One region of the Streptomyces sp. NPDC002564 genome, then DNA from elsewhere that is predicted to be linked to it. Evidence: predicted binding sites of a transcription regulator. Region 1 holds the regulator's gene; each other region holds the start of a gene.

What was found. Region 1 encodes HrcA, which represses chaperone genes, less so after heat shock. Its sites were predicted from a motif close to TTNGCACTCNGNNNNNCNGAGTGCNAA; they were not measured.
Region 2: the regulator HrcA is predicted to act here: its motif matches at 3,128-3,154, upstream of groES (co-chaperone GroES).
Region 3: the regulator HrcA is predicted to act here: its motif matches at 2,933-2,959, upstream of groL (chaperonin GroEL).

What each region holds. Positions count from the first base shown of each region.
Region 1 covers NZ_JBIARE010000003.1:628,542-633,691, reverse strand. Annotated here, with positions in the region: gene hemW (radical SAM family heme chaperone HemW) at 1-296, shown strand, start outside; gene ACFYXE_RS14365 (DUF3097 domain-containing protein) at 673-1,485, opposite strand; gene ACFYXE_RS14360 (MBL fold metallo-hydrolase) at 1,521-2,264, opposite strand; gene hrcA (heat-inducible transcriptional repressor HrcA) at 2,475-3,491, shown strand; gene dnaJ (molecular chaperone DnaJ) at 3,492-4,631, shown strand; gene ACFYXE_RS14345 (nitronate monooxygenase) at 4,856-5,150, shown strand, end outside.
Region 2 covers NZ_JBIARE010000001.1:265,385-270,534, forward strand. Annotated here, with positions in the region: gene ACFYXE_RS01375 (RNA polymerase sigma factor) at 1-456, shown strand, start outside; gene ACFYXE_RS01380 (methyltransferase domain-containing protein) at 484-1,746, opposite strand; gene ACFYXE_RS01385 (polysaccharide deacetylase family protein) at 1,829-2,752, shown strand; gene groES (co-chaperone GroES) at 3,300-3,608, shown strand; gene groL (chaperonin GroEL) at 3,738-5,150, shown strand, end outside.
Region 3 covers NZ_JBIARE010000006.1:144,270-149,419, reverse strand. Annotated here, with positions in the region: gene ACFYXE_RS22335 (helix-turn-helix domain-containing protein) at 1-760, opposite strand, end outside; gene groL (chaperonin GroEL) at 1,108-2,733, opposite strand; gene ACFYXE_RS22325 (cold-shock protein) at 3,089-3,292, opposite strand; gene ACFYXE_RS22320 (ubiquitin-like small modifier protein 1) at 3,715-3,990, opposite strand; gene thrC (threonine synthase) at 4,108-5,150, opposite strand, start outside.

The DNA.
Region 1 (5,150 bases):
GGTGGAACGTCAAGCATCCCGGGGCGTACGCCGGGGCGCTCGCGGGTGGGGGGTCGCCCGGGGCCGGGCGGGAAGTGCTGAGCGCGGAGGACCGGCGGGTGGAGCGGATCCTTCTCGAGCTGCGGTTGCGGGAGGGGTGTCCGGTGTCGTTGCTGCGCGAGGCGGGGGTTGCGGCGGCGCGGAGGGCGGTGTCTGAGGGGTTGCTGGAGGGCGGGGCGTTCGGGGAGGGGCGGGCGGTGTTGACGTTGCGGGGGCGGTTGCTGGCGGATGCGGTGGTCCGGGACCTGGTGGATTAGGGCCGGCCGTCCGCGCCCCGGCTGGGTTCGTGGGGCGGGGCCGCGGGGGTATGTGCGTACTCGCTATCCCTGCGCCCCGCTGCACGAACAAAGGCGCCATTGTTTCCTCGGTGCTCCGTGCGCACATACCCCCACGTCCCCTCCGGCCGGTTGGGCGGGTGCGGCCCGGCGTGGCCTGATCCACAAGTCCCCTCGACGGGTGGGTGGGGGAGTTCCCCACCCACCCGCCCCCACCCGACATCAGAGCGGGCCTCACCCGCCCCCCCGTCCGGCGTGAGGCGGAACTCACCCGCCCCTACTCCCGCCGAACGGCGCAGGGTAAACGGGTGGGTGGGTGGGGAGTATCCGTCGCGGAGCGGCGGGGTGGTGGGTGAGGTCAGGGGAGGGTGACGAAGTCGATGAGTTCTTCCACGCGGCCCAGGAGCGCCGGCTCCAGGTCCTTGTAGCTGCGCACCGAGCCCAGGATCCGCTGCCACGCCGCCCCCGTGTTCTCCGGCCAGCCCAGCGCCCCGCACACGCCCTTCTTCCAGTCCTGGCCCCGCGGGACCCGGGGCCACGCGGTGATGCCGACCGAGGACGGCTTCACCGCCTCCCACACGTCGATGTAGGGGTGGCCGACGACCAGGGCGTGGGCGCTGGTGACCTCCGCCGCGATGCGGGACTCCTTGGAGCCGGGGACCAGGTGGTCGACCAGGACGCCCAGGCGCGCGTCGGGGCCGGGGGCGAACTCCGCGACGATCGCCGGGAGGTCGTCGATGCCCTCCAGGTACTCGACGACGACGCCCTCGATGCGCAGGTCGTCGCCCCAGACCCGCTCGACGAGTTCGGCGTCGTGGCGGCCCTCCACGTAGATGCGTCCGGCCCGCGCGACCCGCGCCCGCGCGCCCGGCACGGCCACCGATCCCGAGGCGGTGCGGGACGGGCGTACCGGCGCCTGCGAGGGACGTACGAGGGTGACCGTGCGGCCCTCGAGGAGGAAGCCGCGCGGCTCCATCGGGAACACCCGGTGCTTGCCGAAGCGGTCCTCCAGTGTCACCGTCGGGCCCTGCGCCGACTTCTCGCAGCGGATCACCGCCCCGCAGAAACCGGTGCTCAGCTCCTCCACCACGAGGCCGGCGTCCGCCGCCACCTCGGGCACGGGCTTCGGCTTCTTCCAAGGGGGCGTGAGATCGGCGGAGTACTGGCGCATTCTGCCGACGATAGGAAGAACGGCGCCGCCCGCGCTCACGACACGCCGAAGCGCTCCGCCAGTGTGGCGCGCTGCGCACGGACAAAAGCCGCGTCCACCACCGCACCGTGCCCCGGCACGTACACCGCGTCCTCGCCGCCGAGCTCCAGGAGCCGGTCGAGGGCCGACGGCCAGTGCCGCGGCGCCGCGTCCGGACCGGCCTGCGGCTCGCCCGACTCCTCGACCAGGTCGCCGCAGAAGACGATCGCCCGGCCGCCCTCGCCGCCCCGCACCAGGACCGCCAGGTCGTGCCCGGTGTGCCCGGGGCCGACGTCGGCGAGCAGCACCTGCACCCCGCCGCCCAGGTCGAGCGCCCACTCCCCGCGCACCAGGTGGTGCGGGCGGACCAGCAGATCGGCCGCCTCCGCCGCCGCGTCGGCGGGCACGCCATGGCGTACCGCGTCCGAGCACAGTTCCTCGCGGCCCGCGGTGAGGACCGTGTCGATGCCCGCTGCCCCGTACACCCGCACGCCCGCGAAGGCCGCCGCCCCCAGGACGTGGTCGAAGTGCGGATGCGTGAGCGCGAGATGCGTGACCCGGCGGGTGCCGCCGAGGATGTGCCGGGCCTGCGTCCGCAGCGCCGCGCCCTCGGCGAGCGTCGCCCCGGCCTCGATCATGAGGGCCCCTTCATCCCCGACGACCAGTCCCGCCGTACAGTCCCAGACGGGCAGCCGGCACCGGCCCACGTGCGGCGCGAGCCGCTCCCATCCGCCGGCTTCCCACGTCAGTGCCGCGTTCATACGGTGACGCTATCCGCAGGGACGGTGTCCGGCAGCCCGCGCACGGCCGCCGCCACGACGGGGCGGGGTCCGCCCTTGCCGGGGCCGTACCCGACGGCCGTACACTGACCCAGTGAAAGGCTGGCACTCGCCCGCGGTGAGTGCCAGGCCGGGGGCTCGGGGGATGCCGGGGCCCGTCGTGGACGACGGAGACAGCTGGAGGTGTGCGCGATGCTCAATGAACGCAGGCTCGAGGTGCTGCGCGCCATCGTCCACGACTACGTGGGCACGGAGGAGCCCGTAGGCTCCAAGGCGCTCACCGAGCGGCACCGTCTGGGGGTCTCTCCCGCCACGGTCCGCAACGACATGGCGGCGCTGGAGGAGGAGGGCTTCATCGCCCAGCCCCACACCAGCGCCGGGCGCATCCCGACGGACAAGGGCTACCGCCTCTTCGTCGACAAGCTGGCCGGCGTCAAGCCGATGACCGGTCCCGAGCGCCGGGCCATCCAGAACTTCCTCGACGGCGCCGTCGACCTCGACGACGTGGTGGGGCGCACGGTGCGGCTGCTCGCGCAGCTGACGCGGCAGGTCGCCGTGGTGCAGTACCCCTCGCTGACCCGGTCGACGGTCCGGCACGTGGAGCTGCTCTCGCTGGCTCCCGCGCGGCTGATGCTCGTGCTGATCACGGACACCGGCCGGGTCGAGCAGCGCATGATCGACTGCCCGGCGCCGTTCGGCGAGAGCGCGCTCGCGGACCTGCGGGCGCGGCTCAACAGCCGGGTCGCGGGCCGCCGCTTCGCGGACGTGCCGCAGCTCGTGCAGGACCTGCCGGAGGCCTTCGAGCCCGAGGACCGGGGTACGGTCACGACCGTCCTCTCCACTCTGCTCGAAACGCTCGTCGAGGAGACGGAAGAGCGGCTGATGATCGGCGGAACCGCCAATCTCACCCGCTTCGGACATGACTTTCCCCTCACCATCCGGCCCGTTCTCGAAGCCCTCGAGGAGCAGGTCGTGCTCCTCAAGTTGCTTGGTGAGGTGCAGGATTCGGGCATGGCCGTACGGATCGGTCACGAGAACGCCCATGAGGGACTCAGCTCCACGTCCGTGGTCTCGGTCGGCTACGGTTCGGGAAGCGAGGCAGTCGCCAAGCTCGGCGTGGTCGGACCGACCCGCATGGACTATCCGGGAACGATGGGAGCAGTACGCGCAGTGGCACGTTACGTCGGACAGATCCTGGCGGAGTCGTAAGTGGCCACGGACTACTACGCCGTACTCGGCGTGCGCCGCGACGCTTCCCAGGACGAGATCAAGAAGGCCTTCCGGAGGCTGGCCCGTGAGCTTCACCCGGACGTGAATCCGGATCCGAAGACTCAGGAGCGCTTCAAGGAGATCAACGCCGCCTACGAGGTGTTGTCGGACCCGCAGAAGAAGCAGGTCTACGACCTCGGCGGCGACCCCCTGTCCCAGGCGGGCGGCGGCGGAGGCGCGGGCGGCTTCGGCGCCGGTGGCTTCGGCAACTTCTCCGACATCATGGACGCGTTCTTCGGGACGGCGTCGCAGCGCGGACCGCGCTCGCGCACGCGTCGCGGCCAGGACGCCATGATCCGGCTGGAGATCGACCTTGACGAGGCCGCCTTCGGGACCACCAAGGACATCCAGGTCGACACGGCCGTGGTCTGTACGACCTGCAGCGGCGAGGGCGCCGCGCCGGGGACGTCCGCCCAGACGTGTGACATGTGCCGCGGTCGCGGCGAGGTGTCGCAGGTCACGCGGTCCTTCCTCGGCCAGGTCATGACCTCGCGGCCGTGTCCGCAGTGCCAGGGCTTCGGCACGGTCGTGCCCACCCCGTGCCCCGAGTGCGCCGGTGACGGCCGCATCCGGTCGCGGCGGACGCTCACCGTGAAGATCCCGGCCGGTGTCGACAACGGCACCCGGATCCAGCTCGCGGGCGAGGGCGAGGTCGGCCCCGGCGGCGGCCCCGCCGGTGACCTGTACGTCGAGATCCACGAGCTGCCGCACGCCGTCTTCCAGCGGCGCGGCGACGACCTGCACTGCACCGTCACCATTCCGATGACGGCGGCGGCCCTCGGCACGAAGGTGCCGCTGGAGACGCTGGACGGCCTGGAGGAGATCGACATCCGGCCCGGCACGCAGTCGGGCCAGTCGGTCCCGCTGCACGGGCGCGGCATCACGCACCTGCGCGGCGGCGGACGCGGCGACCTCATCGTGCACGTCGAGGTGCTCACGCCGACCAAGCTCGACGCGGAGCAGGAGCGGCTGCTGCGGGAGCTGGCGCAGCTGCGCGGGGAGGAGCGGCCCACGGGGCAGTTCCAGCCCGGGCAGCAGGGGCTGTTCTCGCGGCTCAAGGACGCGTTCAACGGGCGGTAGCGCCTCGGACGGTGACGTCGGCCCCCGGTGACGGTTCGTTCCGTTGCCGGGGGCTTCGTCGTCCCTGCGGGGCCCGGGACGGGCCTTCAAGGGGCGCGGGGAACTGCGCGAGCAACCCGGGGCGGCCCGCAGACGCAGGCGGGGGCAGGGGGCGGGCGGGGCGGCGCACGCCGGTGCGGGGTGCGCGATTCGGCGGCGGAAGAGGACCGTGGCACGATGCCGTCATGTCCTCCGCACTGACCGATCTCTGCCGCCACCCGATCGTGCAGGCCCCCATGGCGGGCGGCGCCTCCGGCCCCCAGCTGGCCGCCGCCGTCGCCGAGGCCGGCGGGCTCGGGTTCCTCGCCGCCGGGTACAAGACCGCCGACGGGATGTACCAGGAGATCAAACAGCTGCGGGGGCTGACGTCGCAGCCCTTCGGCGTCAATCTCTTCATGCCGCAGCCCGACACCGCCGACGCCGCGGCCGTCGAGGTCTACCGCAGCCAGCTCGCCGGTGAGGCCGCCTGGTACGAGACGC
Region 2 (5,150 bases), on a different contig from region 1:
CGGGCCCGCTGGAACCGGATGCTGATCCGGCGCGGGTTCGCGGCGCTGGCACGGGCGCAGGGCGCGTCCGGCGGGGCTCTCGGTCCGTACGCCCTGCAGGCCGCGATCGCCGCGTGTCACGCCCACGCGCACACGTACGAGGAGACCGACTGGCAGCAGATCGCCGCGCTGTACGGCCTGCTCGCCGCGCGCGCCCCGTCGCCGGTCGTCGAGCTGAACCGCGCGGTCGCGGTGTCGATGGCCGAGGGGCCCGCGGCCGGGCTCGCCCTGGTCGACGCGCTGGCCGGCGAACCCGCCCTGCGGGACTACCACTTGCTGCCCAGCGTGCGGGGGGACCTGCTGGTGCGGCTCGGGCGGGCCGGCGAGGCGCGGGGAGAGTTCGAGCGCGCGGCGGGGCTGGCCCGCAACGAACGGGAGCGGGAGCTGCTGCGGGGGCGGGCGCGGGGGTGCGGATAGGGGCGCGGGCGGCCCGGAGTCCGCTGCTCAGGCGCCGGAGGGGCCCGTGTGCGGCGGCGCTGCCGGGTGGCCGATCAGCATCGCCGGCGCGCCTGCCACCCTCGTCAGGAACACCGTCGCCGCGTTCTTTCCCTGCGGCTTCACCTTGCGGCGCAGTTCCTCCGGTTCCACGGCCGAGCCGCGCTTCTTCACGGTCAGGATCCCGACCTCGCGCTCCCGCAGCAGCGCCTTGAGCTTCTTCACGCCGAAGGGGAGCCGGTCGGTGATCTCGTAGGCCACCGCGTACGGCGTCGGGTGCAGCGCGTCCGACGTGACGTACGCGATGGTCTCGTCGATCAGGCCGCCCCCGACCCGGGCGGCCACCTCCGCCACCAGGTGCGCGCGGATGACCGCGCCGTCCGGCTCGTACAAGTACCGCCCGACGGGCCGCACTTCGGGGTCCGGCAGCATCGCGTCCAGCGGGCTCCACAGCGAGGCGCCGCCCGGCAGGAGCGTCGCGCGGTGCGAGGCGGGGGCGTCCGTGCCGAACCACAGCACCGCCTCCTTCACGTCGCCGCCGTCCGAGATCCACTCGGCCGCGGCCCCTGCCGGGATCGCCTCGTGCGGGATGCCGGGGGCGATCTTCAGCGCGGCGAGCGGTGCCGTCCGCGCCGCCGAGGTCGCCCACGACAGCGGCGGGGAGTAGGCCTCCGGGTCGAAGATCCGCCCGCGCCCGCCGCGCCGCGCCGGGTCCACGAACACCGCGTCGTACCCGGCCGTGCCGACCTCGGTGACGTCCGCCTCGCGGACCTCGATCAGCTCGGCGAGCCCCAGCGCCTCGGCGTTGGCGCGTGCGACCGCGCAGGTCAGCGGGTCGCGGTCGACGGCGAGCACGGAGATCCCGGCCCGTGCGAGGGCGATCGCGTCGCCGCCGATGCCGCAGCACAGGTCGGCGAGGGTGCGTACGCCGAGGGCCGCGAAGCGCTGGGCGCGGTGCGCGGCGACGGAGGCGCGGGTGGACTGCTCGACGCCGTTCGGCGTGAAGAACATCCGGGCCGCGTCCCCGGCGCCGAACTTCGCCGCGGCCCGCTGCCGCAGCCGCGCCTGCGCGAGCGCGGCCGAGACCAGGGGCGCCGGATGGTCGCGGCGCAGCCGGGTGGCGGCGGCCAGCTCCTGCGCGGGCGCGAGGTCCCGCACCTCGTCGAGCAGGGCCCGGCCCTCCTCGGTGCGCAGGGCGGCGAAGGCGGCGAGGGGGTCGCCGAGGTCGGTCGCGTGGCCGCTCGGCGTGTTCGGGTCGTTCACCCGCCCCATTGTGGGCCAGTCGGTGGATGGTGCGCGGCCGGTGGCGGTGTCGGGCCCCCGTCACCGCCTTGAGCTGCGAGGATCCGGCGCCATGCAACTAGTACGACAAAACGAAGAATCCACCAGAAGACGGAAGAACCGGACGCGTGCCGTGCTGGCCGTCCTGTCCGTCGCGGCGATCGCCTCGGGCTGCGCCTCCGGCGGCTCCGACGGCGTGCGGCCCGCGCCCGGCCAGCAGCCGCTGGGCGCCCCGCCCGCCCGCGCCCTGGACTCCTACGCCCAGAAGCTCGCCGCGAGCCAGGCGGCGCGGGCCGCGGCGGCCAAGCGCTGGGGCCTGGCCAGGACGCCGCTCGCCGCGCCCGCCGCCCCGCGGATCAAGCCGCGCATCACCACCCGCAAGGGCTTCGAGGTCAAGGGCCAGGCGGGCCTGCCGCCGGTCTTCACGACCGTCCCGACCAAGGAGAAGGTCGTCTTCCTGACCATGGACGACGGCGCCGAGAAGGACCCGGCGCTGCTCAGGATGATGAGCGACCTGAAGATCCCGTACACCGCGTTCCTCAGCGACTACCTGGTCAAGGAGGACTACGGCTACTTCAGGAAGATGCAGGACCGCGGCGTCACCCTGAACAACCACACCCTCAACCACCGCTACCTGCCCGGGCTTTCGTACCAGGGGCAGCGCCGCGAGATCTGCGGCATGCAGGACACCATCGAGAAGCGCTACGGCAAGCGGCCCGAGCTGTTCCGCCCGCCGTACGGCAACTACAACCAGGACACGCTGCGCGCCGCCAAGTCCTGCGGCGTGAAGGCCGTGCCGCTCTGGGCCTCGGAGGCCTTCGCCGACCACATGGAGTGGCGCGAGTGGGACCGGGACCTGCACCCCGGCGACATCATCCTCACGCACTTCCGGGGGCGCGAGGACTGGAAGGGCACCATGCCCGACATGATCCGCCGGGTCATGAAGACGGTCACGGACAAGGGTTACGCGGTGGCCCGGCTGGAGGACTACCTGTGACCCCCGGGGTGCGGGCACGCCGCCGCCTCCTCGCCGGGGCCCTGCTGTGCGGTGTGCTCGCGCCCGCACTGCTCACGGGCTGCGCGGAATCGGTCGACCCGATCGAACGCCTGGGGAGGAAGGCGGCCCAGAAGGTCCCGCGCAAGCAGGGGGCCCCGGAGGGCCGGGGCGCTCAGCAGGTTTCCCGCTGCGGGCAGGCGTTCCGCGCGGCGGACGGGGTGGGCGCGGCCTCGGGTGCGGGGCGAGGGGAGACGCGACCTCCCTCCCTCGCGGAGAGGGAACTCCAGCCCCGGACGGCCCGTTGCCCCGAAGGGGTCGGCACCCCGCCCACCCCGGCGCTGGGACCCCCGCTGCGCTGAAGCCCGACGCAGTCGATTGGCACTCCGCTTGACCGAGTGCTAATCCCCGTCCTAGTCTCGCTTCTGGCACTCACCACTGGAGAGTGCCAACAGCGACGGGCAGGTCCGGCACCCGCGACGACGGATCCACCTGGTCGCCACACTCAGACTCTTAACCCCGTGAGATCTCCGAAGGGGGAGACCGGATCGTGACGACCGCCAGCTCCAAGGTTGCCATCAAGCCGCTCGAGGACCGCATTGTGGTCCAGCCGCTCGACGCCGAGCAGACCACGGCCTCTGGCCTGGTCATTCCGGACACCGCGAAGGAGAAGCCCCAGGAGGGCGCTGTCCTCGCCGTGGGCCCGGGCCGCTTCGAGAACGGCGAGCGCCTCCCGCTCGACGTCAAGGTCGGCGATGTCGTGCTGTACAGCAAGTACGGCGGCACCGAGGTGAAGTACAACGGCGACGAGTACCTCGTCCTCTCGGCTCGCGACGTGCTCGCGATCGTCGAGAAGTAGTTCACCGCTTCACCTGCTTCACCAGCAGATTTGCTTTTGAGAGCTGCGCCCCTGGTCACCCCGCTGATTGCCGGGCGGCGAGGGGCGCAGTTCGTTCACCCGAGTTTTCGAGAGGGCTGAATCGCTCCCATGGCGAAGATCCTGAAGTTCGACGAGGACGCCCGTCGCGCCCTTGAGCGCGGCGTCAACAAGCTTGCCGACACGGTCAAGGTGACGATCGGCCCCCGCGGCCGCAACGTCGTCATCGACAAGAAGTTCGGTGCCCCGACCATCACCAACGACGGCGTCACCATCGCCCGTGAGGTGGAGGTCGAGGACCCGTACGAGAACCTCGGCGCCCAGCTGGTGAAGGAGGTGGCGACCAAGACCAACGACATCGCTGGTGACGGCACCACCACCGCCACCGTGCTCGCCCAGGCCCTCGTCAAGGAAGGCCTGCGCAACGTCGCCGCCGGCGCCTCCCCGGCCGCCCTGAAGAAGGGCATCGACGCCGCCGTCGCGGCCGTCTCCGAGGAGCTCCTCGCCACCGCCCGTCCGATCGACGACAAGGCCGACATCGCCGCCGTCGCCGGTCTGTCCGCCCAGGACCCGCAGGTCGGCGAGCTCATCGCCGAGGCGATGGACAAGGTCGGCAAGGACGGTGTCATCACCGTCGAGGAGTCCAACACCTTCGGCCTGGAGCTCGACTTCACCGAGGGCATGGCCTTCGACAAGGGCTACCTTTCGCCGTACATGGTGTCCGACCAGGAGCGTATGGAGGCCGTCCTCGACGACCCGTACATCCTGATCCACCAGGGCAAGATCTCCTCGATCCAGGACCTCCTGCCGCTGCTCGAGAAGGTCATCCAGGCCAACGCCTCGAAGCCGCTCCTGATCATCGCCGAGGACGTCGAGGGCGAGGCCCTGTCGACCCTGGTCGTGAACAAGATCCGCGGCACCTTCAACGCCGTCGCGGTGAAGGCCCCCGGCTTCGGCGACCGCCGCAAGGCCATGCTCGGTGACATCGCCACCCTCACCGGCGGCACCGTCATCGCCGAAGAGGTCGGCCTCAAGATCGACCAGGTCGGCCTGGACGTGCTCGGCACCGCCCGCCGCGTCACCATCACCAAGGACGACACCACGATCGTCGACGGTGGCGGCAACAAGGCCGAGGTCGAGGGCCGCGTCGCCCAGATCAAGGCCGAGATCGAGGCCACGGACTCCGACTGGGACCGCGAGAAGCTCCAGGAGCGCCTCGCGAAGCTGGCCGGCGGCGTGTGCGTCATCAAGGTCGGCGCCGCGACCGAGGTCGAGCTCAAGGAGAAGAAGCACCGTCTGGAGGACGCCATCTCCGCGACCCGCGCCGCGGTCGAGGAGGGCATCGTCTCCGGTGGTGGCTCCGCGCTCGTCCACGCCGTGAAGGTCCTCGACGGCAACCTCGACAAGACCGGCGACGAGGCCACGGGTGTCGCGGTCGTCCGCCGCGCCGCCGTCGAGCCGCTGCGCTGGATCGCCGAGAACGCCGGCCTCGAGGGTTACGTCATCACCTCGAAGGTCGCCGAG
Region 3 (5,150 bases), on a different contig from region 1:
CGAGCCCCTGGTAGGGCTCGGTCCACAGGGTGCCCGCGGCGACCACGCCCGGCCGGTCGAGCAGCAGTCGCCGCAGCAGCTCGGCGGCCTCCTCGGCGACGGGCCCGCCGTGCAGGAACCGCTGCGCCTCGTCGAGCCAGAGGACCTGCCCCGGGCCCGCCTCCCCTGCGTGCAGCAGGTTCAGGAGGCCGACGTGGTCGTGCGGCCGCAGCAGCGGGCGGCCGGGCGCGAGGGCGCACAGCGCCTCGTAGAGCGCCCGGGTCTTGCCGGTGGAGGAGCCGCCGGTCGCCAGGAGCAGGACGGAGCGCTCCCCGGCGAGCGCGGGCGCCAGGGCGCGGCGCAGTTCCTCGTCGTGGGGGCGGAGCAGGTACGGGGTGAGGAAGGGCAGCGCGCCGGGGTCCGTGCCGGGCAGGGGCGCCTCGTGCACTTCGAGGAGGGCGGGGCCGGTGTCGGCGGCGCCGGGTGCGCGCGGAGGGCCGGGTGCCGGGGCGGGGGCGGCCCGGGGCGAGGCGCGTTCCCACAGGTCGTGCAGCGGGGCGGGGTCGACGCCCAGGGCGCGGGCGAGGGCGGCCACGGTGCGGGAAGAGGGGCGCGGATGGCCGTCGTTGAGGGCCTGGCTGACCGTGGTGCGGCCGAGCGGGACGCCCTGCGCGGCGGTGCGCGCGAGGAGCCGGTCGATGCTCCAGCCCTGATCGGCGCGGGCCTGCCGCAGCTCCTTGCGCAGGAGCGCGAGCGCGCCCCGTGCCGCGCCGTCCGTCACGTCGCCGCCCCCTGGGTGTCCGTCGGGTGTGTTCGCCGACGTTCATCTTCGTCCGGACGCACCCCGCCGGACACGGAGTTCGGGACAGTCCTGGTGTCCCGGCCGGACGCCCCGCACCGCACCCCCGTACCGAGGAGCCTTCGTGACCCCGTCCCGTCTCGCCGCCCTGACGGCGCTGTCCCTGGTCGTGACGACCGTCCTGGATCTCGCCCTGCTCGCCGTGGCGGTGCGGACCCTGTTCGCGGGGTGAGTGCCCGCGCACGGAAAAGCCCGAGGGCGGCACCCCTTCCGGAGAAGGAGTGCCGCCCTCGGGTCGCGTGAAGCGATGAACAGCCGATCCGCGAGGATCAGAAGTCCATGTCACCGCCCGGCATGCCGCCGCCGGCCGGGGCGGCGCCCGCCTTCTCCGGCTTGTCGGCGATGACGGCCTCGGTGGTGAGGAACAGCGCGGCGATGGAGGCGGCGTTCTGCAGGGCGGAACGCGTCACCTTCGCCGGGTCGAGGATGCCCTCGGCGATCATGTCCACGTACTCACCGGTCGCGGCGTTGAGGCCGTGGCCGACGGTGAGGTTGCGGACCTTCTCCACGACGACGCCACCCTCGAGACCACCGTTGACGGCGATCTGCTTGAGCGGGGCCTCCAGCGCGAGCTTCACGGCGTTGGCGCCGGTCGCCTCGTCACCGTCGAGCTCGAGCTTCTCGAAGACCGCGGAGGCCTGCAGCAGGGCCACGCCACCACCGGCGACGATGCCCTCCTCGACGGCCGCCTTCGCGTTGCGAACGGCGTCCTCGATGCGGTGCTTGCGCTCCTTGAGCTCGACCTCGGTCGCGGCACCGGCCTTGATGACCGCAACACCGCCGGCGAGCTTCGCCAGGCGCTCCTGCAGCTTCTCGCGGTCGTAGTCGCTGTCCGAGTTCTCGATCTCGGCACGGATCTGGTTGACGCGGCCCTGGACCTGGTCGCTCTCACCGGAGCCGTCGACGATCGTCGTCTCGTCCTTGGTGATGACGACCTTGCGGGCGCGGCCGAGCAGGTCGAGACCGGCGTTCTCCAGCTTGAGGCCGACCTCCTCGGAGATGACGGTGCCACCGGTGAGGATGGCGATGTCGCCGAGCATGGCCTTGCGGCGGTCACCGAAGCCCGGGGCCTTGACGGCGACGGACTTGAAGGTGCCACGGATCTTGTTGACGACGAGCGTGGACAGCGCCTCGCCCTCGACGTCCTCCGCGATGATCAGCAGCGGCTTGCCCGACTGCATGACCTTCTCCAGCAGCGGAAGGAGGTCCTTCACGTTGGAGATCTTGGAGTTGACGATCAGGATGTACGGGTCGTCGAGCGACGCCTCCATACGCTCCATGTCGGTGGCGAAGTACGCCGAGATGTAGCCCTTGTCGAAGCGCATGCCCTCGGTGAGCTCGAGCTCCAGACCGAAGGTCTGGGACTCCTCGACGGTGATGACGCCTTCCTTGCCGACCTTGTCCATGGCCTCGGCGATGAGCTCGCCGATCTGGGTGTCGGCGGCGGAGATGGAGGCCGTGGAAGCGATCTGCTCCTTGGTCTCGACGTCCTTGGCCTGCTCGAGCAGGGCGCCGGAGACGGCCTCGACGGCCTTCTCGATGCCGCGCTTGAGGGCCATCGGGTTGGCACCGGCGGCCACGTTGCGCAGACCCTCGCGCACCAGGGCCTGGGCCAGGACGGTCGCGGTCGTCGTGCCGTCACCGGCGACGTCGTCCGTCTTCTTCGCGACCTCCTTGACCAGCTCGGCGCCGATCTTCTCGTACGGGTCCTCGAGCTCGATCTCCTTGGCGATGGACACACCATCGTTGGTGATCGTGGGGGCGCCCCACTTCTTCTCGAGGACGACGTTGCGACCCTTGGGGCCCAGGGTCACCTTGACGGCGTCGGCGAGCTGGTTCATGCCGCGCTCGAGGCCGCGCCGTGCCTCCTCGTCGAACGCGATGATCTTGGCCATGTGAAGTGGTCCTCCCGGACGATGGGGGTCCCCCCCAGCTCCCTCAAGGAGCTTGGGGGAGGAAACGCAAACGGATCGTGCTGGTGCCCGCGACGGACGGCCTGCAGCCCTTGTGGTTCCTTGCCCCACCCGGCCTGCGGGCCTCACCGACCCGATCCAAGTTCTGTCACTCTCACGCGGAGAGTGCTAAGCCCAATGATTAGCACTCGACCCCTGCGAGTGCAAGCGCCTCTCACGGATCTCGGACAGCTCTCCGGCGCGCGCCCCGGCGCCCGCGGGCGCACACGAGGGGCCCGTACCCCTGGCGGGATACGAGCCCCTGGCGATGCTTGCTTCGGTGGTCGGTCGCGCCGAGCTAGACGGCGAGTTTGACCATGTCCGCCTGCGGACCCTTCTGGCCCTGCGAGATCTCGAATTCGACTCGCTGACCTTCTTCAAGGGTGCGGTACCCGTCCATCTGGATCGCGCTGTAGTGGACGAAAACATCCGCACCACCGTCGACCGCGATGAAGCCGTACCCCTTCTCCGCGTTGAACCACTTGACGGTGCCCTGAGCCATGCCTAACTCCCCTATTACTGGCCCTTGCACAGGACCGCACTTCGCGGACCCGGGTCAGACCTCCACCGCCCATTGGATGATGGGGGTGTGCGCCGGAACGCGTCGACCGCCGCTGAATGTATCTGTCCAACTGCCGTCTGCAACAGGTCAATCGGACGAGAATTCCGGGCACGCGTGAACGGTAATATGCGAAGAATTCGCTGAATTCGGGGCAAGTCGGGCCAGGCAAAAGCCGCATAAGGTTCGAATGGGCAGCGCTCTTTGGCTACTTCTTGTCGGCTCCGGGCCGACTTCGTATATGCGCTCGGCACTGACGGCGAAGCACGCTTCCCAACTGTACCGTGCTCAACCATGCAGAATTGCCCCCTCCGTTTCTCGTACGGAGGGGGCAATTCAGATAACGCAGGGTACTTGCGAAAAGATCAGCCGCCGGCGACGGCGGGAATGATCGAGATGCCCGCGCCGTCCGGCGTCGCGGTCTCGAGGCCCTGCTCAAAACGGACGTCGTCGTCGTTCACGTACACGTTCACGAAGCGGCGCAGCTTGCCCTGGTCGTCCAGGACCCGGGCGGCGATCCCGGTGTGGTTCTTCTCCAGGTCGGCGATGACCTCACCGAGCGTGGCACCCTCGGCGGCGACCTCGGACTTGCCGCCGGTGTAGGTGCGGAGAATGGTGGGGATGCGGACGTTGACGCTCATGGGGTTCACCTCAGAAGTACGGAGGGCGGAGGGACGCGCCCCGCAAGGGGCGCGGGGAACGGCGCGCGGACGGGCCGCGACCGGCGGTCGGGCGACGGCGATCAGGTCCCGCGGCGGCTAACCGGCCAGCCCGGCGGAGCGAAACGCCTCGAGGTTCGGCTTGATCGTCGCGGTGGCCTGCGACGTCTCGGCGACGGCGTCGAGCGTCTTGAGGCCGTCCCCGGTGTTGAGGACCACCGTCGTCAGCGAGGGGTCGATGAGCCCCGCCTCGACGAGCTTCTTCGTGACGCCCACCGTCACGCCGCCCGCCGTCTCGGCGAAGATCCCCTCGGTCCGCGCGAGCAGCTTGATCGCGTCGACGACCTGCTCGTCGTTCACGTCCTCCACCGCGCCGCCGGTGCGGCGCGCGATGTCCAGGACGTACGGCCCGTCGGCCGGGTTGCCGATGGCGAGGGACTTGGCGATGGTGTCGGGCTTCTGCGGGCGCACCACGTCGTGACCGGCCTTGAAGGCGGCGGACACCGGGGAGCAGCCCTCGGCCTGCGCGCCGAAGATCTTGTAGGGCTTGTCCTCGACCAGGCCGAGCGCGATGAGCTCCTTGAGCCCCTTGTCGATCTTCGTGAGCTGCGAGCCGGAGGCGATCGGGATGACCAGTTGGTCGGGCAGCTGCCAGCCGAGCTGCTCGCAGATCTCGTACGCGAGGGTCTTGGAGCCCTCGCCGTAGTACGGCCGCAGGTTCACGTTCACGAAGCCCCAGCCCTCGCCCAGCGGGTCGCCGATGAGCTCGGAGCAGAAGCGGTTCACGTCGTCGTAGTTGCCCTCGATGCCGACGAGCTCGCCGCCGTAGACCGCGGCCATGACGACCTTGCCCTGCTCCAGGTCGTGCGGGATGAACACGCAGGAGCGGAAGCCGGCCCGGGCGGCGGCGGCGCCGACGGCGCCCGCGAGGTTGCCGGTGGAGGAGCAGGACAGGGTGGTGAAGCCGAAGGCGCGGGCGGCCTCCAGGGCCTGCGCGACGACCCGGTCCTTGAAGGAGTGCGTGGGGTTGCCGGAGTCGTCCTTGACGAACAACTTGCCCTGCTCGATGCCGAGTTCCCCGGCGAGGTTGTCGGCCTTGACCAGCTTGGTCCAGCCCGGGTTGAGGTTCGGCTTGTCGGCGA